2 regions of the Kitasatospora sp. NPDC002551 genome follow, and region 2 is predicted to be linked to the other one. Evidence: riboswitches for the same ligand, from Rfam matches in the RefSeq annotation. Region 2 holds a riboswitch; the other holds the start of a gene.
What was found. Region 2 has a riboswitch for glycine ahead of gcvP (aminomethyl-transferring glycine dehydrogenase). Riboswitches for the same ligand answer to the same signal wherever they lie in the genome.

Region 1: another riboswitch for glycine. It lies ahead of gcvT (glycine cleavage system aminomethyltransferase GcvT); the one in region 2 lies ahead of gcvP (aminomethyl-transferring glycine dehydrogenase).

What each region holds. Positions count from the first base shown of each region.
Region 1 covers NZ_JBEOWI010000048.1:18,241-21,637, forward strand. The annotation lists gene glyA (serine hydroxymethyltransferase) at 1-33, opposite strand, end outside; gene gcvH (glycine cleavage system protein GcvH) at 159-542, opposite strand; gene gcvT (glycine cleavage system aminomethyltransferase GcvT) at 629-1,750, opposite strand; glycine riboswitch at 1,967-2,073, opposite strand; gene ABT093_RS31090 (enhanced serine sensitivity protein SseB) at 2,252-3,055, shown strand; gene ABT093_RS31095 (enhanced serine sensitivity protein SseB) at 3,231-3,397, shown strand, end outside.
Region 2 covers NZ_JBEOWI010000005.1:13,431-16,827, reverse strand. The annotation lists gene gcvP (aminomethyl-transferring glycine dehydrogenase) at 1-1,264, opposite strand, end outside; glycine riboswitch at 1,506-1,610, opposite strand; gene ABT093_RS06880 (PRC and DUF2382 domain-containing protein) at 1,827-3,044, shown strand; gene ABT093_RS06875 (MFS transporter) at 3,193-3,397, shown strand, end outside.

The DNA.
Region 1 (3,397 bases), on a different contig from region 2:
GAGGGCGTGCAGGGACTGGTTCAGAACCGTCATGGTGGAGTCTTCCCGGGAGGAGAGTCAGGAGGGGCCGCGCCCCGCGCGTCGCCGGAAGGGTGGCGGCGGGCGACGGGTGGGACGGCGCGGGGCGGCCGCGGTGCGGCGGCCGCCCCGGCGGTGGCTCAGGCCGAGGGGTTGGTGAGCGCGGTGTACTCGTCGGCGGTCAGCACGGCGCCGGTCGCCTCGACGCGGACCTTGAACAGCCAGCCACCCTCGAACGGCTCGCTGTTGACCAGGCCGTTGTCGTTCTTGACGTCCTCGTTGACCTCGGTGACCTCACCGGTCACCGGCGAGAACAGGTCGCTGACCGACTTGGTCGACTCCAGCTCGCCACAGGTCTCGCCGGCCGTCACGGTGGAGCCGACCTCGGGGAGCTCCACGTAGACGATGTCACCGAGGGCGTCGGCGGCGTGCTGGGTGATGCCGATCGTGGACACACCGTCGGCGTCGGCGGCGGTCAGCCACTCGTGCTCCTCGGTGTACTGCAGGTGCTGGGGGTTGCTCATGGCGTCATTCTCCAGGATGGGAAGCGGGTACGACGAAGCGGCCCGGCGCGCGGACGTTCCTCGCGGGGAAACAGGTGGGGGGAGGGTCAGCGGGCGCGCTTGTAGAACGGCAGCGCCACGACCTGGACCGGCTCGTGCTTGCCGCGCACGTCCACCGCGACGGTGGTGCCCGGGGTGGCGTGGGCCGCGTCCACGTAGGCCATCGCGATCGGCTTCTCCAGGGTGGGGGAGGGCGAGCCGGAGGTGATCCGGCCGATCGGCTCACCGTCGGTGGAGACCACGGTGTACTCGGCGCGCGGCACGCGCTTGCCCTCGGAGACCAGGCCGACCAGCACCCGCGGCGGGTTGGCCTCGGCCTCGGCGGCGGCCCGCTCCAGGGCCTTGCGGCCGACGAAGGCGCCGTCGTTGGTGGTCTTGTCGAAGCGGACGACCCGGCCGAGGCCCGCGTCGAACGGGGTCAGGTCGGTGGACAGCTCGTGGCCGTACAGCGGCATGCCGGCCTCCAGGCGCAGCGTGTCGCGGCAGGACAGGCCGCAGGGGATGAGGCCGCGGTCGGCGCCGGCCTCGGTGAGCGCCTGCCAGATCTGCTCGGCGTCGCCCGGGTTGCAGAAGATCTCGAAGCCGTCCTCGCCGGTGTAGCCGGTGCGGGCGAGCAGCACGTCGCGGCCGGCCACCTGGGCCGGGAGGATCGCGTAGTACTTCAGGCCGGGCAGGTCGGCCTCGGTGGTGCCGGCCAGGATCTCGGTGGACTCCGGGCCCTGGACGGCGATCAGCGCGTAGGCGTCGCGGTCGTCGGAGACGACGGCGTTGTAGCCCTTGGCGCGGGCGATCAGCTCGTCCAGCACCAGCTGGGCGTTGGAGGCGTTGGCGACGACCAGGAAGGCGTCCTCGCGCAGGCGGTAGACGATCAGGTCGTCCAGGATGCCGCCGTCCTCGGCGCAGATCATGGTGTAGCGGGCGCGCAGCACGCCGAGCGCGGAGACGAAGCCGACCAGGGCGTGGTCCAGCATCTCGCCGGCCTGCGGGCCGGCGACGGTGATCTCGCCCATGTGGGAGAGGTCGAACAGACCCGCCTTGGTGCGGACGGCGAGGTGCTCCTCGCGCTCGCTGCCGTAGCGCAGCGGCATGTCCCAGCCGGCGAAGTCGGTCATGGTGGCGCCGAGGGCGCGGTGCAGCGCGTCGAGCGCGGTGAGGCGGAGGGACGACATGGCCAGGAACTCCTCGGTCGGGGCACTCAGGGGTGCGCGCGCCGGGACCGGCCCTGCTCGGGGCGGCGGACCCTGCACGCGGGCATGCGGCGGCTGGGTCTCCCCATCTGTCGTCGAACCTGAGAGCTTCACCGTCCACTGCCCTGTAGGAACAGCATGGCGGCTTGCACCGTGGGTGGGCGGACGGCAGGGCCGTGCACCGCTTTCCAGATGTGCCTAACCCGTGCGGTAGGGGTGCCTGAGAGATTCCGGGGAGGACTTGCTCCTTCGGCGCCGGCTGTGCCGCCTGACGGTGGCACTCCGGACTCTCCCGCGCGGGTTCGAGCGGCCGGTATGGAGTTGGAGGGGCCTGGGTGGATGCCACCGCAGACGCGCACATCATGGCACGTCCACGGGAATGAGGGGAGAGGGGCCTCCGTCACGTTCGGTCCGCCGGGCCGGGAGGGGGCGCCGAAACGCTAGGCTGCGGGCATCGGCGAGCAGAGGGCGGTACGGCGGCGCATGGGGTACCCGGTGGAGCAGCAGGGGTGGGGCGGGGCGGACGCGGCGCCGCCGGGCGGCGGGTGGCCGGCCAACGAGCTGGAGCAGGTGCTCGCCGCCGCGCTCGGCGACCCGGGCGCGACCCCCCGGGTGATCGAGGTGCTGGCGCGCAGCCAGGTGTGGATCCCGCTGCCGTCCGGCGGCGACCCGCAGGGGCAGTCGCTGGACATTCCGACGATCGAACTGGCCGGCGACCCCTATGTCCCGGTGTTCTCCTCGCAGGAGGTGTTCCTCCAGCAGGCGCCGGGGATGCCGTTCGCGGTCGCGCCGGTGTGGGAGTTCGCCCGCGGTCTGCCGCTGGGCGTGGGCATCGCGGTCAACCCGGAGGCGGCGGTGGGCATCCCGGTGCCGCCGGAGGGCGTGGCCGAGCTGCGCCGCGGGCCGCGCGAGGACCGCTGGGACACCGCCCCGGACGCGCCGGACGCTCCCGGCGGCGGCCGGGTGGCGCTGCGCGAGCCGGTGCCGGGGGAGGACCCGGAGGCGTTCCTGGCCGCCTGCCGCGGAGAACTCGCCGCCCTGCCCGGGGTGCTGAGCGCGCGGCGGGCGCTGGCGAGCGTCGAGGGCGAGCCGACCGTGATGCTCGTGGGCGTCCAGCTGGACCCGCGGGCCCCGGCCGACCCGGGCGCGGTGAACGAGGCGCTCGGGCGAGCGCTGGGAACCGCGCCGCTGCCCGGAGGCGTCCACCTCGTACTGCTCGACCTCGCGGACGATCCGGTGGTCGACTGGTTGGTGAACCGGGTCGCGCCCTTCTACGTACGGGGCTGACCCGGCCTCCGGCCGTCCGTCCGGCATCCGCCGGACAGGGTGCGGGCGGGACGGCGGTACGGGCCCTGGCACGTCGGCGTGGCGGCGGTCGGCGGCCTCCCCATAGGGTGCGTGCTGACGGCCGCCGGGCCGCCGGTGACGGACGAGGATCGAAGAAGCGCAGCGAGGTGGGCGCATGAGTGCGGGATCGGTAGCTGGCGGTGCACCGGGGCCCTGGGGCCAGGCGCCCACCGGACGCCCGGATCCGGGCGCGCTGGAGCGCGCGCTGCGCGAGGTGGCGCCGGAGCGCTACGAGGCCTACGAGACGATGCTGCACGCGCTCGCCGAGGGCCGGGTCTGGAT
Region 2 (3,397 bases):
CGCGGGCGGCGGCGGCGATCTCGGCGGCGCGGCCCGGGACGACCGCGGTGACGGTGTCGAAGAACTCGCCGTGCAGCAGCTCGACGCCGCCGGCCCGCAGGCCCTCGGCGAGGGCGGCGGCGTAGCGGTGGGTGCGGCGGGCGATGTCGGCCAGGCCGTCCGGGCCGTGGTAGACGGCGTACATCGAGGCCATCACGGCGAGCAGCACCTGGGCGGTGCAGATGTTGCTGGTGGCCTTCTCGCGGCGGATGTGCTGCTCGCGGGTCTGCAGGGCCAGGCGGTAGGCGCGGTTGCCGTCGGCGTCGACGGAGACGCCGACCAGACGCCCGGGCAGCGAGCGCGCGTACTCGGCGCGCACGGCCAGGTAGCCGGCGTGCGGGCCACCGAAGCCCATCGGCACGCCGAAGCGCTGGGAGGTGCCGCAGGCGATGTCGGCGCCGAGCTCCCCCGGGGACTTCAGCAGGGTGAGCGCGAGCAGGTCGGCGGCGACGGCGACGATCGCGCCCAGGCCGTGGGCCTGCTCGATCACCGGGGTGAGGTCGCGGACCACGCCGGTGGCGCCGGGGTACTGGAGCAGCACGCCGAACACGCCGCGCTCGACGATCTCGGCCGGGATGCCCTCGGACAGGTCGGCGACGACCACCTCGACGCCGGTGGGCACGGCCCGGGTGTTGATCACCGCGACGGTCTGCGGCAGGGTCTCGGCGTCGACCAGGAAGACGCCGCCCTTGACCTTGGTCACGCGGCGGGCCAGGGCCATCGCCTCGGCGGCCGCGGTGCCCTCGTCCAGCAGCGAGGAGCCGGAGGTGGGCAGGCCGGTCAGGTCGGAGACCAGGGTCTGGAAGTTGAGCAGCGCCTCCAGGCGGCCCTGCGAGATCTCCGGCTGGTACGGGGTGTACGCGGTGTACCAGGCCGGGTTCTCCATGACGTTGCGCAGGATCACCGGCGGGGTGAAGGTGCCGTAGTAGCCCAGGCCGATCATCGACGTGAGCACGGTGTTGCGGCCGGCCAGCTCGCGCAGCTCGGCGAGGACCTCGGCCTCGCTGCGCCCGGCGGGCAGGTCGAGGGCCGTGATCGAGCGGATCGCCTCGGGGACGGCGGCGGTGGCCAGCTCGTCCAGCGAGCCGTAGCCGACCTGGGCCAGCATCTTCTCCTGCGCGGCGGCGTCGGGGCCGATGTGGCGGTTCTCGAAGGGGCTGGCCTGTTCGAGCTCGGTGAGGGTCGCGGGGGTGGTGGGGCGTCCCGAGTTCGGCTGGGCGTTCATGGTGGTCGAGGCCTCCTGGTCACGGACCGGCGGGGGTGCGTACGCCGGGCGCCACACCCGCTGCGGACAACAGCGGCGCGGCCCGGTCGGACGAACCCGACAGGCCTCCCCCTCTGTCATCGGGACCTGAGAGCTTCGCCCGCACGGAGCGCCGTGGGACGCCCCGCCGGCTTGCACCGTCGGTGAGGGTGGGGTCCGCCGGCTCCCTCGCCCGCGATCCTGCCCTGCTTTCCAGAGTGACCTATCCCGCACGGTACGGATGCCTGAGAGATTCCGGGGAGGAGTTGCTCCTTCGGCGCCCCGACCAGTGGTTTCCCGCTGTCGGGGACTCTCCCGAGCGGGCTCGGCGGTCGCGCCCAGGGTACCAGCGGGAGGCACCGCCATCACGGGTGCGTCAGGTCCTTCGACGACTTTGCCGCTGACCGCGCCGGTGACCCGGTCGGCGCAGCCCCCGGCCCGTCCGGACGCACCCCGCTCGCGCGCGTCCGGTTCATGGCTTTTGGTGTGAAGTGCCGCTGTCCTGCGGGCGTTCCGCGAGCTCACCGCGCACTGGAGGAAAAGAGTGCAGACCGACATCGACCCCCGGGACCTCATCGGCCACAAAGCGGTCGACCGCAACGGGGACAAGATCGGCACCATCGACGAGGTGTACCTCGACGACGCCACCGGCCGGCCCGAGTGGGCCGCCGTCCGGACCGGCATCTTCGGCCGCGACGCGTTCGTCCCGCTGACCACGAGCGAGTTCTCCGGCGACGAGCTGCGGGTGCCGTACGACAAGTCCCTGGTGAAGGAGTCACCGGACTTCGGCGTCGGCCAGCACCTGTCGCCCGCCCAGGAACTCCAGCTCTACCGCTACTACGGGCTGGACACCCCGGCGGACGGGCGGCCGTCGGCGGCCGGCGAGGACTCGGGGACGGAGCCGGCCGACCTCGACTTCGGCACCACCGCGGGCACCGCCGCGGGCAGGACCACGGACTCCGGCACCGCCGCCGCGGCTCCACCCGCCCCGAACGGGACGGCCACCACCAACGGGACGGGCTCCGCCCACGGCACCAACGCGGCGCGCCCGGCCAAGCAGCTCACCTTCCACCGGTCGGCCGACCTCGGCAAACCGGCAGACCCCACCCCGGAGACCCCCGTGCGAACCCCCGTCACCCCCGCCCCGACCACCTCCGCACCCGCCGGCCCGGCCCCGGCGACCGCCCCCACGCCCGCGCCCGCACCCGTCGGCGCGGCACCCGCCGCGCCGCAGCCTGCCGTCGAACCGCAGCCGCCGTCGCCGCCGCGCACCACCCGGCCGGAGACCGACCCGGCCGCCGCCTCCCCGGTCGGCCGGGTGGAGATCACCAGCCGCGAGGAGCGCCTGGACATCACCACCGAGTGGCACGTGGTCGGCACCGCCAGGCTGCGCAAGTACGTGACCAGCGAGCAGGTGGAGCGCCGGGTCCCGGTGGTCCGCGAGCGGGTCCGGGTCGAGCGGGTGCCGGTCGGCGAGGCCGAGCGGGCCCTGCTGGACGAGAAGGAGATCGCCGAGGCCGTGGAGGAGGTCACCCTGCGCGAGGAGCGCCCGGTGGTCCGCAAGTACCTGGCGCCGGTCGAACGGGTCCGCCTGGTGGTCGAGCGGTACACCACCGAGGAGGTGATCCGCGAGGAGCTGCGGCGCGAGCAGGTCGAGGTCCACGACAACGCCACGACCACCAGGACCTCCCCGGCCGCCCCGGCCTCGCCTCCGCCCGCCGCGCCGCCCGCCCGCCCGGTACCGGCCCGGCCGCTCGCCTGACCCCACCCGCCCCCACGAAGGACCCCGGCCACTCTCCGGCCGGGGTCCTTCGTCTTTGCCAAGGCTTAACCAATGAATATTTGACACTCTGAAGTATCTCCCTGCATGGTTACTTCAGTTCATTCACTATGTACGGGAGGAAGCAACCGTGAGTGAGGCACCACAGCCCACCACCGCGGCCGAGAAGCAGAGCAGCGCCCGGGTCCTGCCGGCCCTCATCCTGGCGATGCTGTCGTTCAGCGTGGTGCAGACCGCGGTCGTCCCGATCCTGCCCTCGCTCGCCAGGGAACTGAACGTCTCCGGCTCCAGCATCACCTGGCTGATGACGGCCAACCTGCTGTCCGCCGCCGTGC